Regions from separate parts of the Flagellimonas sp. L-11 genome, predicted to be linked through region 1. Evidence: riboswitches for the same ligand, from Rfam matches in the RefSeq annotation. Region 1 holds a riboswitch; the other holds the start of a gene.
The links. Region 1 has a riboswitch for cobalamin ahead of AC13CC_RS17485 (TonB-dependent receptor plug domain-containing protein). Riboswitches for the same ligand answer to the same signal wherever they lie in the genome.
Positions count from the first base shown of each region.

Region 1 (7,740 bases):
TTTGTGTAATTCATGTCTGTTGTTAGGCAGAGGTTATTGTAGTTTGATGCTCGATGCATGAAGTGTCACGTTGAGGCCTTCGGATACGCTCAGGATAAACTAAGGTTGAAATGTCGAAAGTCAGTGGTCAGGCGTGCCTTATCTTTGTATCGAAAAAGAGATTCTTCGTTTCACTCAGAACTACCATATTAATGAACTACCTCGGGACAAGCCAGTGAGGTATTCAAAAGAACAAACCTTAAGCCCATTTAATTGGGATTAATAAAACTAGTACTTCTAAAATATTAATCAAAAGTATAACCTGAACTTACCAGCCCATTAGACGGACAAGTTCAGGTTCACAAAAATTGATGTTACATATGGGCTTTATTAAAGGTTCAGTTTGAGACCCATCCTAAAATTTCGGCCACGAGTTGTGAATCCAAGCAATTCCCTGTAATCCTCATTCAACAAATTGTCCGCATTTACGAACACATTTAGCTTGTTTTTGATCAGTTCGTGTCCAATGGAAAAATTCAGTAAAGAAAAAGGTTCCAAAGCAATATCCGTAAAGGTTGCAAAATCCGTATCAAACCGTTCACCTGTATAAGCATAGCTTAACGATGCACTCGTACTCTCACAAAACTGGTACCACAAGGACACATTGGCTTTGTGTTTTGGAATACGGATGGCATTGTCCCCTTTGCGTTCCGTGAAGGTGTAATTGGCATTAACGCTAAAAGTGCTCCAAGGCAACCACGTAGTTTCCACCTCTACCCCATTGGCATCAATTTCATCCGCAATGTTAATACTCATAAAATTGGCATCGTACCCAATGGCATTGGTTTCATTTCTATCAAAATAAACAGTGCTAATTCTCAACTTTTCATTGAGTTTGAATTCAACACCCCCCTCAATGGTCGAGTTTTCTTCAGGTTCCAACTCCAGATTCCCGCCAAAGGCACCGAACAATTGCGTTAAATTCGGTGTGATGTACGATGTGGCATAAGACCCCATCATTTTCACATATCCGTTTTCAGTGTCAAAAACATAAGAAGGATTCACATTATACACAAAATGGTTTCCATATTCAGAGTGATTGTTCCATCTGGCACCCACATTCAAGTTCAGTCCAAAATCTGAAACATACACGACATTGGCATAAGGATCCACAATGGTAAAATCAACATCTTCTGTAAAAATAGCTTCATCCTTGATGTAATTCATTCCTAAAATGGTATGGAATTGCTCACCAAAAACATATTTGTTGTACAGGTCCAACACCCAATTGCTTCCCTCGGTGGTGCTTTCGCCAAAGGTATCATTGGCCACGGACTCATAATGGGTAAACGCTGTATTTAGATGGACCGAACCTTTCCCATAGCCATATTCGGATGACAACCCGACTCTTTGCTGCTCATTCTCACCCAAATTAGGTGCTTCTGCCTGTGTGGCATCGTACTCATTTTTAAACTTGGTCTGGTTTCCATAAACCTGAACCCCAAAAGCATCAGAGAATTGATACCCAAGCCTTAAATTGGCACTGTAATGTGAAAAAATATCCTCCTCATTCTCCGGCGTTACTGCAGCTGACAGGCCGCTTTTATATCTATTGGAAAAATCCACCCCGTAGGTAAACTTGTCCAAAGTACCGTTCACATTTGCCGAATTTTGAATACTCCCTAAATTATAATTTTGGTCATCTGCTGTTTGATTGGTGCCCACACTTGTTTCAAAATTTCCTGCAATCTTTTGTTTTGAAGCCCTTTTCGTAGTGATGTTGATCACGGCCGTAACCGCATTGGTACCATAAAGTGTACTGGCAGCCCCTTTCATGATCTCGATGGACTCTATGCTGTTTGGAGAAAGCAGCCGAAGATCGTACTCCGCCGAAAAAGTGGAGGGGTCCGACACCCGAACACCATCAATGATCACCAAAACCTGACGACCACGGCCACCACGGGCATAAACCCCAAGCACATCGCCATCCCTACCACGGCTACCGGCAATCTCGATACCACTTTTGGTGTTGATGATTTCCGCAACTGTCCTGCCTTGGTTGCGCTGCATTTCTTCGGCCGCAATCTTGATTACCGTTTTACCTGAGTTTTCTCTTTTCAACTCAAATTTTGAATCGCTAACAACAACCTCGTTCAGTCGCTGCACCTTAAGTGAATCTTGCTGTACGTTTTGCGCAAAAATTCCATTACCCGCCAAAAGGGCGGTAATTAACCATAAATGATTTTTTTTCATTTCGTTTAATTGAATAAACGGGAGAATAGTATGATATTCATACGTAAACTTTTATCCCGAAAGTTTAACATTGTTTGTTTGAATCTGGCAGGTCTCCTGGCTTGTGTTTTGCCTCCTACCTTCCCACCCATCGGGCAGTGGTTTTGAAGAAGAGACAATCGCCTACTGCGCACCTATGTTTAAAACATCGGTGCCGGTTCGGCACATACTTACAGTTGCGGGAACAGCTCCGGTTTTGCACCGGATTCCCTTTTAATCCCACGGAAAAAATCCGTGCGAACCAAAATTCGTGGCCAAAGCTAATCAATCTGTTTAATCTTTTATGCAAAAGTTTAAAATGATTTCATCTGTCAATCTGAGCTGTCATCCTAGCGCAGCCGAAGAATTCGTTTAGCATCCCAACCCACCTTTCCTTCGAGAAAATTCATGTAATTCGTGTCATTATATTATTGAAAAAATAGGTGAGGTGTCTTCCCGAAAACTTTCGGGACGCTCAACATGACAATTTTGACTTTAATGATGAGGTTCATCAAACTACAGAAATATTTAAATAATCTTACTTTTGGTTCATGGCAAAAAAACAGCAATCAATTTTATTTTTGGGATTCCTTTTGGTTTGGTTGATAGGTTGCAAGCAAGAAAAAAAATCGCAACCTGCTCAAAAACAGGGATCAACACCCTCCATAACCTATGCAACGGGTTTTACGGTAAAAAAAGAAGCCGATTTCACCGTTATTGAAGTCACTGCAGCTTGGCCTGGGGCCGATAACTTTAAATATGCCTTGGTACCTAAAGAAAAATTACCATCGATTACTTTCCCGCAAGGTGAATATGATGCCATTGTGGGTACCCCGGTCGAAAAAATAGTGCTCACTTCAACCACTCACATAGAGCCTTTAAAGCAACTCGGGGAACTCAAAAACATAGTCGGATTTCCCAACACCGATTACATTTCTTCACCAGAGGCAAGAAAGCTTGTGGAAAACGGTCAAATTCAAAACTTGGGCATGAACGATGTCCTCAACACAGAAATGGTGCTGATACTGAACCCTGAGCTCATCATCGGATTCAGTATTAACGAAGAAAACAAGGCGTATCATATTTTAGAACGAGCAGGAATACCCGTGGTTTACAATGGCGATTGGGTGGAGCAGACCCCATTGGGCAAAGCAGAATGGGTGAAGTTTTTTGCGCCCTTCTTTCAAAAAGAAAAATTGGGAGATAGCATTTTTACCGAAATTGAAGCATCCTATAAACAGGCCGCTGCATTGGCAAAAAAAGCAAAATCCAGACCAACAGTGCTAACTGGCGGATTATACAAAGACGTTTGGTACGTGGCAGGAGGCAGCAGTTGGATGGCCCAGTTCCTGAAAGATGCCAATGCCGATTATCTTTGGTCCAACACCGAAGAAACGGGAAGCATTGGTCTTAGTTTGGAGTCCGTTTTGGAGCAGGCACAAGATGCCGAATTTTGGTTTAACCCTTCTTCCCAAACTTCTTATAAGGAATTGAGCAATGCCAACACCCATCACCAACAATTTTATGCCTTCGCCAATAAAAAAGTGTATTCAAACGCCATTGAAAAGGGAGAAACTGGCGGGCTTATTTTTTACGAATTGGCACCGCACCGCCCAGATATTGTTTTGAGGGATTTCATCAAAATATTGCACCCGGAGCTATTGCCCGAGCATCAATTGCTGTTCATTAAACCATTACAATAAATGCAAGGAGCAAAAACATACCGGTTTTCCTTTCTGTTGTTGATACTGGCATTGATGCTGTCCTGTCTTCTCAACATTAGTTCGGGTTCCGTTTCTATTCCTTTTACAGATATGCTATCCACGCTTTTTGGAAAAACTTCGCAAGTTGCATCTTGGGAATACATTATCTGGGATTATCGGGTTCCCAAGGCGTTTACCTCCATTTTGGTGGGCGGAGGACTTTCCTTGAGTGGGCTTTTAATGCAAACCCTGTTCAGAAATCCGTTGGCAGGCCCTTTTGTACTGGGGATTAGTTCTGGGGCCAGTTTGGGTGCCGCCTTACTTTTGATGGGCGCTTCGTTGTTGGCAGGATATACTTCCATCTCTTTTTTGGGTGATGTTTCCCTGGCCATTGCCGCAAGTATTGGTAGTTTTTTGGTACTCTCCGTAGTAATGATTGTTGCCCAACGCGTGAAAGATACCATGGCTTTGTTGATCATTGGACTGATGTTCGGCAGCATCACCTCCGCAATTGTAAGTGTGTTGGCCTATTTTTCGAGTGCCGAGAACCTGCAACGCTTCATCTTTTGGTCCTTTGGAAGTGTGGGCAACCTTTCAACAGGGCAGTTACTTTTATTGCTTGTAATCGTTGCCTTGGGAGTTTTGCTCAGTATACTTTCCATAAAATCGTTGAACGCCTTTCTTTTAGGGGAACACTACGCACAGAGTTTGGGAATTTCCTTAAAAAAATCCAGATTGACCATAATTATCGCCACTGGGCTGTTGGCAGGAGGTATAACCGCATTTGCAGGGCCCATTGCTTTTGTTGGACTCGCTGTTCCACACCTTACCCGCCAAATTTTTGATACCATGGAACACAAAGTACTGATTCCCGCCGTAATGCTCTATGGTTCCATTTTAATGCTCCTGTGCGATACTTTGGCGCAATTGCCCAATTCCGCCAGTGTGCTGCCCATAAACGCCATTACATCCTTGGTTGGAGCTCCTGTAGTGATATGGCTTTTGGTGCGCAAACGTAAAATGATGTTCTAATGTCCAATAACAACAAAAACATACTGTCCGTTAAAAATTTGACCGTTGGGTACGAATCCAAAATAGTTGCTGAGCGCATCAATTTTGAGTTGGAAACTGGAATGTTGTGCGGAATTGTGGGCATCAACGGTATTGGAAAATCGACCTTGTTGCGCACTTTGGGGGGATTTCAGCCTAAACTTGATGGAAACATCAAGTTGAAAGGCAAAAATTTGGAAAAATATACATCATCTACCCTATCTAAGGAGCTTAGTGTGGTTTTGACCGAGCAGCCTGCCTCCAAAAACTTGACTGTACAAGAATTAATCGCCTTGGGCAGGCAACCCTACACCAATTGGTTGGGCACATTGACCGAAGACGACAAACATCGGATCAAGGATAGTTTGGATACTTTTTTATTGAAAGAACTCAAACACCGTAAATGTCACGAAATCAGCGACGGACAATTACAACGGGTGCTGGTGGCGCGGGCCATGGCTCAGGACACCACTTTGATCTTATTGGATGAGCCAACCACCCATTTGGATTTGTACCACAAAGTGCAAATCCTTAAAATGCTTCAAGAATTGGCGCACGAAAAACAGAAAACCATTCTCTTTACAACCCACGAAATTGAATTGGCCATTCAATTATGTGACCGCATATTGATTTTGGATGGAAAAGACCATCCGTTTGGCGACCCGTGTCAACTTATTGAACAAAAATACTTTGACCGTTTATTTCCTTCGGAAATGGTACAGTTTGATGCCAAGACAGGTTCGTTTAAGGTGACTAAGTAAATTTATAACCAACAAAAATCCCGTTCACCCTAAACTTGTCTGTCTGCCAGTAAAACCATGTTTCAAGGTCTGACTCTTATGGGATTCCGAAGCCTGACTACGGTAAACGGGCAAGAGATCATGGGTTTTAAAAAGGCAATCAGATAGGAAGTCCTCACATAATCTCCCGAAACAAGTTCGGGACAGGCTCTCCAAAGAAGGGAACTTCTCCCCTTTGGGGAGATTAGAGAGGAGACGAGTGCAGCAAAGTAAATTTCCTACCCACGGCAGACACGAATTTCTAGAATGGCCACCAATTGTTTCATTGTCATTTTGAACCGACCAGCGAGAGCGTGAGAAATCTACTTTGTGATGTGTTCCCAGGTTTCTTTAAAAAATGGATTCCTGCCTTCACAGGAATGACAAACTCAAGTATCAAGTTTAAGAGACAAGAGACAAGAACCAAGACACTAGACCCAAGACTTCGTGCTTCGTGCTTCTGACCTCTGGACTAAGTTATATGGTTGTTCGGTTATTGAGTAATTGTGCTACTCCAAACTGACTTCCGCCGTTTCGACTTTAGTTTATCCTAAATGTAGCCGAAGGACTCAACACGATAAATCAAAACAACATTTAACAAGAAATTCGAGCAATTGGTGTAATTCGTGTCAAAAGAAAGATGAAAACCAAAACTCAAGTTCAGAGTTAGGAGTTACTGAGCTATTGGGTTATTGAGTACTGTCGACTGCCAACTGACATCGGACTCCGTGCTTCGGACATCCGACTTCCGACTACGAACTGATTTTATGGATTTCTACTTTGGAAGAAATGACATTTTATCTTTGTAATCCGTTATCTTTATCCTTCAGAAATTTTTTAATGAGCACAGAACTTACCTTTATAATAATTGGCATCATCACATTGGTCGTTGGGCTTTTTGTGGGCATGTACATCCAAAAACTAAAGATTAAATCCACCGAAAGCGTTTGGGGCGAGCGGGAACAACAATTTAACGCTACCATAAAATCCTTGAACGATAAGTTATTGCTAAGCGACGAGGAGCAAAAACAACTCCAGCGCGAAAAAGAACAGCAAAGCAACCAAATTGTGAGGTACCAAGCGGATTTGGAAAATCTTCAGCTCAAAAACAAAGAGCAGAAGGAAGAGGTTGAAAAGCTACAGGAAAAGTTCACGAAGGAATTTGAAAACTTGGCCAACAAAATTTTGGATGAAAAAAGCGAAAAATTCACCAAAAGCAACAAAGAGAACATTGAAAATATCCTGACACCCCTCAACAAAAAAATTAAGGAGTTTGAGGAAAAAGTAGAAAAGTCGCAAAAGGAAAACATTAGTATTCACTCTGCTTTAAAAGAGCAATTGCTCAATTTACAGACACAAAACCTTAAAATAACCCAAGAGGCCGAAAACCTGACCAAAGCCCTGAAAGGGGACAGCAAAATGCAAGGGAATTGGGGGGAGCTGGTTTTGGAACGTGTTTTGGAAAAATCTGGTTTAGAGAAAGATAGAGAGTACAGTGTGCAACAAAGCTTTAAGCGTGCAGATGGAACAAGAGTGTTGCCCGATGTTATTATTCACTTGCCCGACGGTAAAAAAATGGTGGTGGATTCCAAGGTATCGTTAACGGATTATGAACGTTACACCAATGCCGAAGAAGAGGATAGACCCAAATTCCTAAAGGATCATATCAACTCCCTGCGCAGACATGTGGAACAGCTTTCCTCCAAAAAATATGAGGACCTATACGAAATGGAGAGTCCAGATTTTGTGCTGATGTTCGTGCCCATTGAGCCTGCATTTGCCGTAGCCATAAATGAAGATGTATCACTGTACAACAAAGCTTTTGAGCAAAACATCGTTATTGTTACCCCTTCTACGCTTTTGGCCACACTACGCACCATTGACAGTATGTGGAGCAACGAAAAACAGCAACGAAATGCCATTGAAATTGCCCGCCAGGCTGGAGCGCTTTACGATAA
Region 1 is NZ_JBSXNR010000081.1:130,394-138,133, forward strand. Features, by position in the region: gene AC13CC_RS17485 (TonB-dependent receptor plug domain-containing protein) at 370-2,232, opposite strand; cobalamin riboswitch at 2,302-2,532, opposite strand; gene AC13CC_RS17490 (ABC transporter substrate-binding protein) at 2,802-3,953, shown strand; gene AC13CC_RS17495 (FecCD family ABC transporter permease) at 3,954-4,985, shown strand; gene AC13CC_RS17500 (ABC transporter ATP-binding protein) at 4,985-5,764, shown strand; gene AC13CC_RS17505 (DNA recombination protein RmuC) at 6,623-7,740, shown strand, end outside.

Region 2 (7,740 bases), on a different contig from region 1:
TCCTTTAATTCTTTAATCTCTTCTTGTGTCATAATCTAGTCTAAAAAATTTATTATAATTTTCAAAGTCTAGACAGACTTGAGATTACACCCTCTGAGGAATCGTATAAAAATAGATTTGGCTTAGTGCAAAAGAATTGTTTAGATTTGGTGATGTGTTTATAACACGACTAACTAACTCAACCAAATTTTATAAAAGGAGTCCAATGTGGCTCCTTTTATTTTTCGTACCATACTCGAGTTTCTTCTTTTAAGTCCTTGCCATTTATTGGTATTGTCCAGATTTTCGCTATCCAACACCATCAATAGGGGCAGTCATCAAACTATTGGTTGTTTTCAGGTTCCTCCTTGCTCTTTTTGGACTTTTTGTAAAGTGGGATAAAGTAAGAGATGGAATAGTTGTAGTTCACACCAAAATTGCTCCCTTCTGTAACTTTGTTAAATCCGGGAATCCAAAGGTTGGGAAACGCTTCATCTTCTGTATTGGTGATCAAAAAGCCCAATCGGGCACTCATGCCCACAAAAATATTGGCAAACAGCTCTACTTTTGCACCCACAACAAATTCCAGCCAAGAGGCAGATAATCCGCTAAATTCACGGTTGGGGTTTTCGCCGGGCAAAAACTCTTTATTAAAGAAACGGTTTGTTTCGTAAAGGCTGTAATCGTTCAAGGTGTGGTTAAAACTTGCCACCGCATAACGCCCCCCAATGGTAATGGCATTGTTCATTCCATACCAATTTCGGTAGGTATTCATATCCACACCTGCTTTAATATAGCTTCCCGAGGTTTCGTAATCGTATAAAAGGGTGTTGTTCAAACTTTCGTTCTGCCTCTTGGTTTCGTTCCCTAATTCGGCGGCCAAATACAATTTATGGGTAAGTCGGTAGTCGCCCACCAATTCTAGCCCAGTGTAATCTTCATCCATAAAGGAAAGTACCAATTTGCTAATGTCTGCACCTACGCGAAGCCCATACTGATCTTTATATTCAATTGTATCCTTTTGTTGAAGGTCGATAGGTTCACTTTGTGCTTGCACCAAAATTGGCAGCAGGCCAATAAAAATGCTAATGAAATATTTTGACATGGATGTTATCGGTGTTTTCTACGTTAGGTTGAACGACCTTAATATCTTGGATCCAATTCTCGGCACTTTCCGGTACGGCAACGGTGATGTTGTTATAATTGAATACAAACCCGCAGGCCCTTGAGATAAAAGCTTCACCAAGGTCGTAAGAAATGGTTAAGGTGTCAATATTTCCAATTTCCTGTTCCGTTTCATCATCATCCCGTGAACCAGAAATAATCTGGTACATGGTACTTGTTGCACTGCTCCTTAAGGGAACCATCAATGAATCTGGCGAATTTGCTCTGTCACTAAAAGAATCATTGGTCAAAATACTGTCTATATCCAAACTTTTGATTCGTATCGATGAAACTCTTTTTACTGCAGTGGTATCATCAATGTTAAAAAAACCAATGACCATCAGTGGTGTGTCACCCTCAACGCAGATATCATCCTTTTCACAGGATGAAACAAAATAGAGCATTGATGCAATAAGTAGGATGGGGATTATTTTCTTCATTCCGGTTAGCTGTGGATTTTAATTCAAAAACTACACCCGTTTTTCCAAAAGTACAACATTTTCAACGTGGTGTGTCTGCGGGAACATATCTACGGGTTGCACCTTGGTGACTTTGTATTTTTCTTTCATAAGAGCCAAATCCCTGGCTTGGGTTGCGCTGTTACAGCTTACGTACACAATTTTAGGTGAGGCTACTTGCAAGAGTTGTTCCACCACCTGTTTGTGCATGCCGTCCCGTGGAGGATCGGTTATGATCACGTCGGGCTTACCGTGTTCTGAAATAAAGCTATCGTTGAACACATTTTTCATATCGCCGACAAAGAATTCAGCGTTGGAAATGTTGTTGTGAAGCGCATTGGCCTTGGCATCTTCAATGGCCTCGGGTACGGACTCCACACCAATAACCTTTTTTGCATTTTTAGATATAAATTGGGCTATGGTCCCCGTTCCAGTATATAAATCGTATACCAATTCGTCTCCGGTGAGTCCAGCAAAATTCCTTGCTACTTTATAGAGCTCATGGGCCTGTTCCGAATTGGTTTGATAAAATGATTTTGCATTGATCTTGAACTGAAGCCCTTCCATTTCCTCAAAAATATGGTCACGGCCTGCAAAACAAATTACTTCCTGATCGTAAATCGTATCGTTTCCTTTGGAATTGATGACGTAGAGCAAGGCAGTTATCTCCGGGAATGTTTCCTTTAAATGATTTAGGAGCAGTTCGCGATGCTGTGTATTTTCTTCGAAAAATTGTACGAGCACCATAATTTCCCCGGTTGATGACGTTCGCATCATCAACGTTCTTAAAAGTCCTTCCTGTCTTCTGGGGTTGAAAAAGGTGAGGCCATTTTTATTGGCAAAATTTTTCACCTCTAACCGTATGGCATTGGAAGGGTCTTGCTGTAAATGGCACTTTTTAATATCCAAAATCTTGTCCCACATGCCAGGAATATGGAATCCCAATGCATTTCTGTCCTCAATTTCGATATCGGAGTTGATTTCCTCTTGGGTCAACCATCGGCTATCGGAAAACGAGAACTCCATCTTGTTCCTGTAAAAGTACTGCTCTTTAGAACCTAGAATGGGGGTTATTTCCGGAAGATCGAGATGACCAATGCGCTTAAGGTTGTTCTCGACCTCTTTTTGCTTAAAATAGAGCTGATGCTCATACCCCATGTGCTGCCATTTGCAGCCGCCACATACACCAAAATGCTCGCAAACAGGTTCGGTTCTTTTATCGGAAAGGGTGTGGAAGTTGGTGGCAACCCCTTCAAAATAGGCTTTTCGTTTTTTGGTGGTCGTTACATCCACCACATCTCCGGGAACGGCATTGGTAAGGAAAATTACACGTCCGTCAGGGGCCTTGCCCACGGATTTTCCCTTTGCACCGGCATCGACAACCTCTACGTTTTCAAACGTTTTTCTCCTTTTGTTTTTACGCATGCCGCAAAAGTAAGTTCTTTTTGGTATTTCACAGAACGCAGCTTCTTAAATTGCATCTAAACTTTCGGTGGTTCAATCGGGAATCACATTCTGAAAAATTACATTTTCACCGATTAATTTGTAATTTGCGGGCACTCCAAGGGATGATTTCTCTCCCACGCTGCTTTTTCGAAACTTCGAAAGAATAAAGGTACAGTAGGAATGGTTATTTTATCAATTTTAATCATTTAATGAAATGGCTGTTTTAGATCATTTAACATCGCAGCAAGCGATAGAGTTGGAAAACAAGTACGGAGCACACAATTACCACCCACTTCCTGTGGTCTTGAGCAAGGGTGAAGGGGTTTATGTGTGGGATGTGGAAGGAAAAAAGTATTATGATTTCCTCTCCGCATATTCTGCCGTAAACCAAGGACATTGTCACCCCAAAATTATTGGTGCCATGATGGAGCAAGCAAAAACATTGACCTTGACTTCGCGGGCTTTTTATAATGATATGTTGGGCAAGTACGAAAAATACGCAACCGAAACCTTTGGCTTTGATAAGTTGTTGCCCATGAACACAGGGGCAGAGGCCGTTGAGACCGCCTTAAAAGTATGCAGAAGATGGGCTTACCAGAAAAAAGGCATCCCAGAAAACCAAGCCAAAGTGATTGTTTGCGAAAACAATTTTCATGGCAGAACTACCACTATTATTTCTTTCTCCAATGATGAAGTGGCGAGAAATAATTACGGCCCGTATACCGAAGGTTTTGTAAAAATCGAATACGATAATTTGACAGCACTGGAAAATGCCCTAAAAAGTAATCCACACGTTGCCGGATTTTTAGTGGAACCCATTCAAGGTGAGGCCGGGGTCTATGTGCCATCAGAAGGATATTTGAAAAAAGCCAAGGCCCTTTGCGAAAAACACAATGTACTTTTTATTGCCGATGAAGTTCAGACCGGTATCGCAAGAACGGGCAAAATGTTGGCGGTAGACCATGAAGAAGTGAAGCCAGATATTTTGATTTTGGGCAAGGCCCTTTCTGGAGGGGTTTATCCGGTTTCTGCAGTTTTGGCCAACGACCCTATTATGGAAGTAATCACTCCTGGAAGCCACGGAAGCACCTTTGGTGGAAATCCAGTTGCCGCTGCGGTAAGTACGGCCGCCTTGGAGGTGATTAAGGAAGAAAATCTAGCACAGAATGCCGAAGAATTGGGGGAATTGTTCCGCGCAGCGTTGAACAAGTTTATCCCATCTTGCGATTTGGTGGTTAAAGTACGTGGCAAAGGGTTGCTCAATGCCATTGTAATCAACGATACGGAAGAGAGCTCGACCGCTTGGGATATTTGTATGGCATTGAAGGAGAATGGATTGTTGGCAAAACCAACGCATGGCAACATTATCCGTTTTGCACCACCTTTGGTAATGAACCGAGAGCAGTTGATGGATTGTGTTTCCATAATCATCAAAACGCTACAGGATTTTTCTAAGTAGATTAAAATAAAAATATAAAAAGGTCTAAAAAGCAGCAAAATTTTGATTTTGTCAGGTTGAGTGCAGTCGAAACCCATTGATTATCAAATTGACTTAGGTTCTCAACTGCGCTCGAACTGACTCAGGTAATAAGCTTTTTAGACCTTTTCTTTTCATAACACCTAGCTGATTTCTAACAAAAAATACTGGCTTGGTATGGAATTCCCAATACGTTTGTTAAAATCACCGTGCCCTCAAAGTAAGTGTTGGATTGGCGTTTAAATATAATATTGCATTTTATGGCAATGAAGTAAATTATTATTAGGTACAAACATAATCAACAAGAAAAAGTAAATGGGGACTGTGGGATGAAAGATAATTTACCTATTCGTTATCCCTTAATAATTTTAATGGCTACATTTACATTTCAATAAGTTCTTTACTTAATTTCTTTATCATAGCGGTAAGGGTCCCCTTCGAAGGTTGGGGTTAAAAGGGAATCGTGTGAGAATCACGAGCTGACGCGCAACTGTAAGTCCGATCCTGTTTTACGGGATAGTATGTTTTTACCAATAGTGCCATTGTCCTCAAAGTGGGGGCGAGAAGGCCGGTAGGAATCGAACAAGCCAGGATATCTGCCCATATCGTTCCTACATTGTAGGATTTTGACGGTGCCTTCGCGTTAAGGGCAAGTCGGGCGTGTTTATTTCTTTCTCTGGGTTTTCCTATAGAAAATATAGCGTTCTTCTTGTTTAAGGCATTGCGAAGTTGAGCTAAGGAGCTTTTATCTAATTGTTCAATTTTATAAAAGCTTTAGCAATGAAAACAAGCAATTTGGGCTACCCAAGAATCGGGGCCCACCGTGAGCTAAAAAGAGCTTGCGAAAAGTACTGGTCGGGCAGGATTACTTTGGAAGATCTGCTCCATGCTGGTAAGAGTATCCGAGAGGAAAATTGGAAACTCCAAAAGCAAAAGGGAATCGACCTTATCCCTTCGAACGATTTTTCCTTTTACGACCAAGTTCTGGATACCATCCTCATGGTTGGTGCTATCCCTGAACGGTACAAGAATGCACAGGACACCAAGAGTACTCTTTTGGACCTCTATTTTGCCATGGCAAGGGGGGTGCAGAAAGATGGTGTGGATGTTATTGCCATGGAGATGACCAAATGGTTTGATACCAATTATCATTACATCGTTCCAGAGTTTACCAAAGACCAAGAATTTGAACTGCTTTCATCAAAGATCGTCGATGAGTTTAATGAGGCAAAGGCAATGGGAATACACACCAAGCCTGTGATTCTGGGGCCTGTTACCTATTTATTGTTGGGAAAAGAAAAAGAAGAAGGGTTTCATAGGCTGGATCTTTTGCCCAAACTACTTCCCATATATTGTTCCATTTTAAAACGATTGTTGGATTCAGGTGCAACTTGGATACAGTTTGATGAACCTATACTATCCACAGACCTTTCGGACAAGGAACAAGAAGCCATCAAAAAAGTTTACCAAGAAATCGCGACAGCGTTTCCTACCCTAAAAATGCTGTTGGCCAATTATTTTGGAGATTTTGGAGATAATCTGGATACGGCACTATCATTGCCTGTTTGTGCCCTTCATCTGGATCTTAAGCGAAGCCCGAATCAATTGGACACCGTCTTGGAATTGGGAAAACTCAATAAAAAAATATCCTTGTCCTTGGGTGTGGTCGATGGTCGCAATGTATGGAAAAATGATTTTAAAACTTCTTTGGAGTTTGTTCAAAAGGCAAAGACACAACTAGGGGAAGAACGTGTGATCTTGTCCCCATCATGTTCCCTGCTTCATGTTCCATATGATTTGGAGCTTGAGAAAAATGAACAAGTGCTTCACGAAGATGTAAAGGACTGGATGGCCTTTGCCAAGCAAAAATTGGAAGAACTCCAAAGCCTGAAGCTTTTAGCTAGTGTCCCCAATTATGAATCCCATCAACATTTTATAGCGAATTTGGCTTCAATGGAAAAGAGAAAAAATTCCACATTGATTCATAAACCCAAGGTAAAAAAGCGGGTGGAACAGCTTCATGAAAAGGATTTCTACAGAAAATCCCCTTTTAAAAAAAGAAAGGTACTTCAAGAAGCTCACTTAAATTTGCCCCTGTTTCCCACGACCACCATTGGCTCTTTTCCCCAGACCCAAGAGGTAAGACGGGCCAGGTCATTGTTTAAAAAGGGAGAGCTGAGCGAACAGGCGTATGTTGATTTTCTGATAAAGGAAACTACTGATGCCATTGCTTTTCAAGAAGAGGTTGGACTAGATGTGCCTGTGCATGGTGAATTTGAGCGCAACGATATGGTGGAATACTTTGGGGAGCAATTGGACGGGTTTGTTTTTTCTCAAAATGGTTGGGTGCAAAGTTATGGATCCCGTTGTGTAAAGCCCCCTATCATTTTTGGGGATGTCTCAAGACCAAGCCCAATGACGGTGTTCTGGACATCCTTTGCGCAATCATTGACCGAAAAGCCAGTAAAGGGGATGCTCACAGGTCCGGTCACTATTTTACAGTGGTCGTTTGTTCGAGATGATCAGCCACGTTCTTCCACCTGCAACCAGATTGCCCTAGCCATCCGGGATGAGGTGGTCGATCTTGAGAAAGAGGGCATACAGATTATTCAGGTGGATGAACCTGCAATACGTGAGGGACTCCCCTTGCGTAAAAAGAATTGGGAAACTTATTTGGATTGGGCCATTGGAGCCTTTAAACTATCAACAAGCGGAGTGAAGGACTCCACGCAAATCCATACGCACATGTGCTATTCTGAGTTCAATGATATAATTAAGAACATTGCCGATATGGATGCCGATGTGATTACCATAGAATGTTCTCGATCGCAAATGGAGCTGTTGGATGCTTTTTCCGAGTTCGATTACCCCAATGATATAGGGCCAGGTGTGTATGATATCCATTCTCCTAGGGTTCCATCTTTAAATGAGATTTTGAAACTCTTGAGAAAAGCGGAGAATGTACTGCCTGCATCCAAACTTTGGGTAAACCCGGATTGTGGGCTCAAGACACGTGGTTGGGAAGAGACCAAGAGTGCCTTAAAACTTATGGTATCTGCAGCTCAACAGATGAGAAAAGTTGAGGGAGCACCTACCAATTAAAACTATTAAGGGGCCAATGGCTTGCCATTGGCCCCTTTTGCTTATGGCACAACACGAGGAAACATATTGTCAACGATGCAATGCACAGTTCGAATGCAAGGTGGGATCTATCTC
Region 2 is NZ_JBSXNR010000057.1:89,173-96,912, reverse strand. Features, by position in the region: gene AC13CC_RS09215 (IS256 family transposase) at 1-32, opposite strand, end outside; gene AC13CC_RS09210 (DUF6048 family protein) at 323-1,084, opposite strand; gene AC13CC_RS09205 (DUF6452 family protein) at 1,065-1,583, opposite strand; gene rlmD (23S rRNA (uracil(1939)-C(5))-methyltransferase RlmD) at 1,614-3,026, opposite strand; gene rocD (ornithine--oxo-acid transaminase) at 3,262-4,506, shown strand; cobalamin riboswitch at 4,936-5,142, shown strand; gene metE (5-methyltetrahydropteroyltriglutamate--homocysteine S-methyltransferase) at 5,305-7,626, shown strand; gene AC13CC_RS09185 (cysteine-rich CWC family protein) at 7,643-7,740, shown strand, end outside.
Region 2: another riboswitch for cobalamin. It lies ahead of metE (5-methyltetrahydropteroyltriglutamate--homocysteine S-methyltransferase); the one in region 1 lies ahead of AC13CC_RS17485 (TonB-dependent receptor plug domain-containing protein).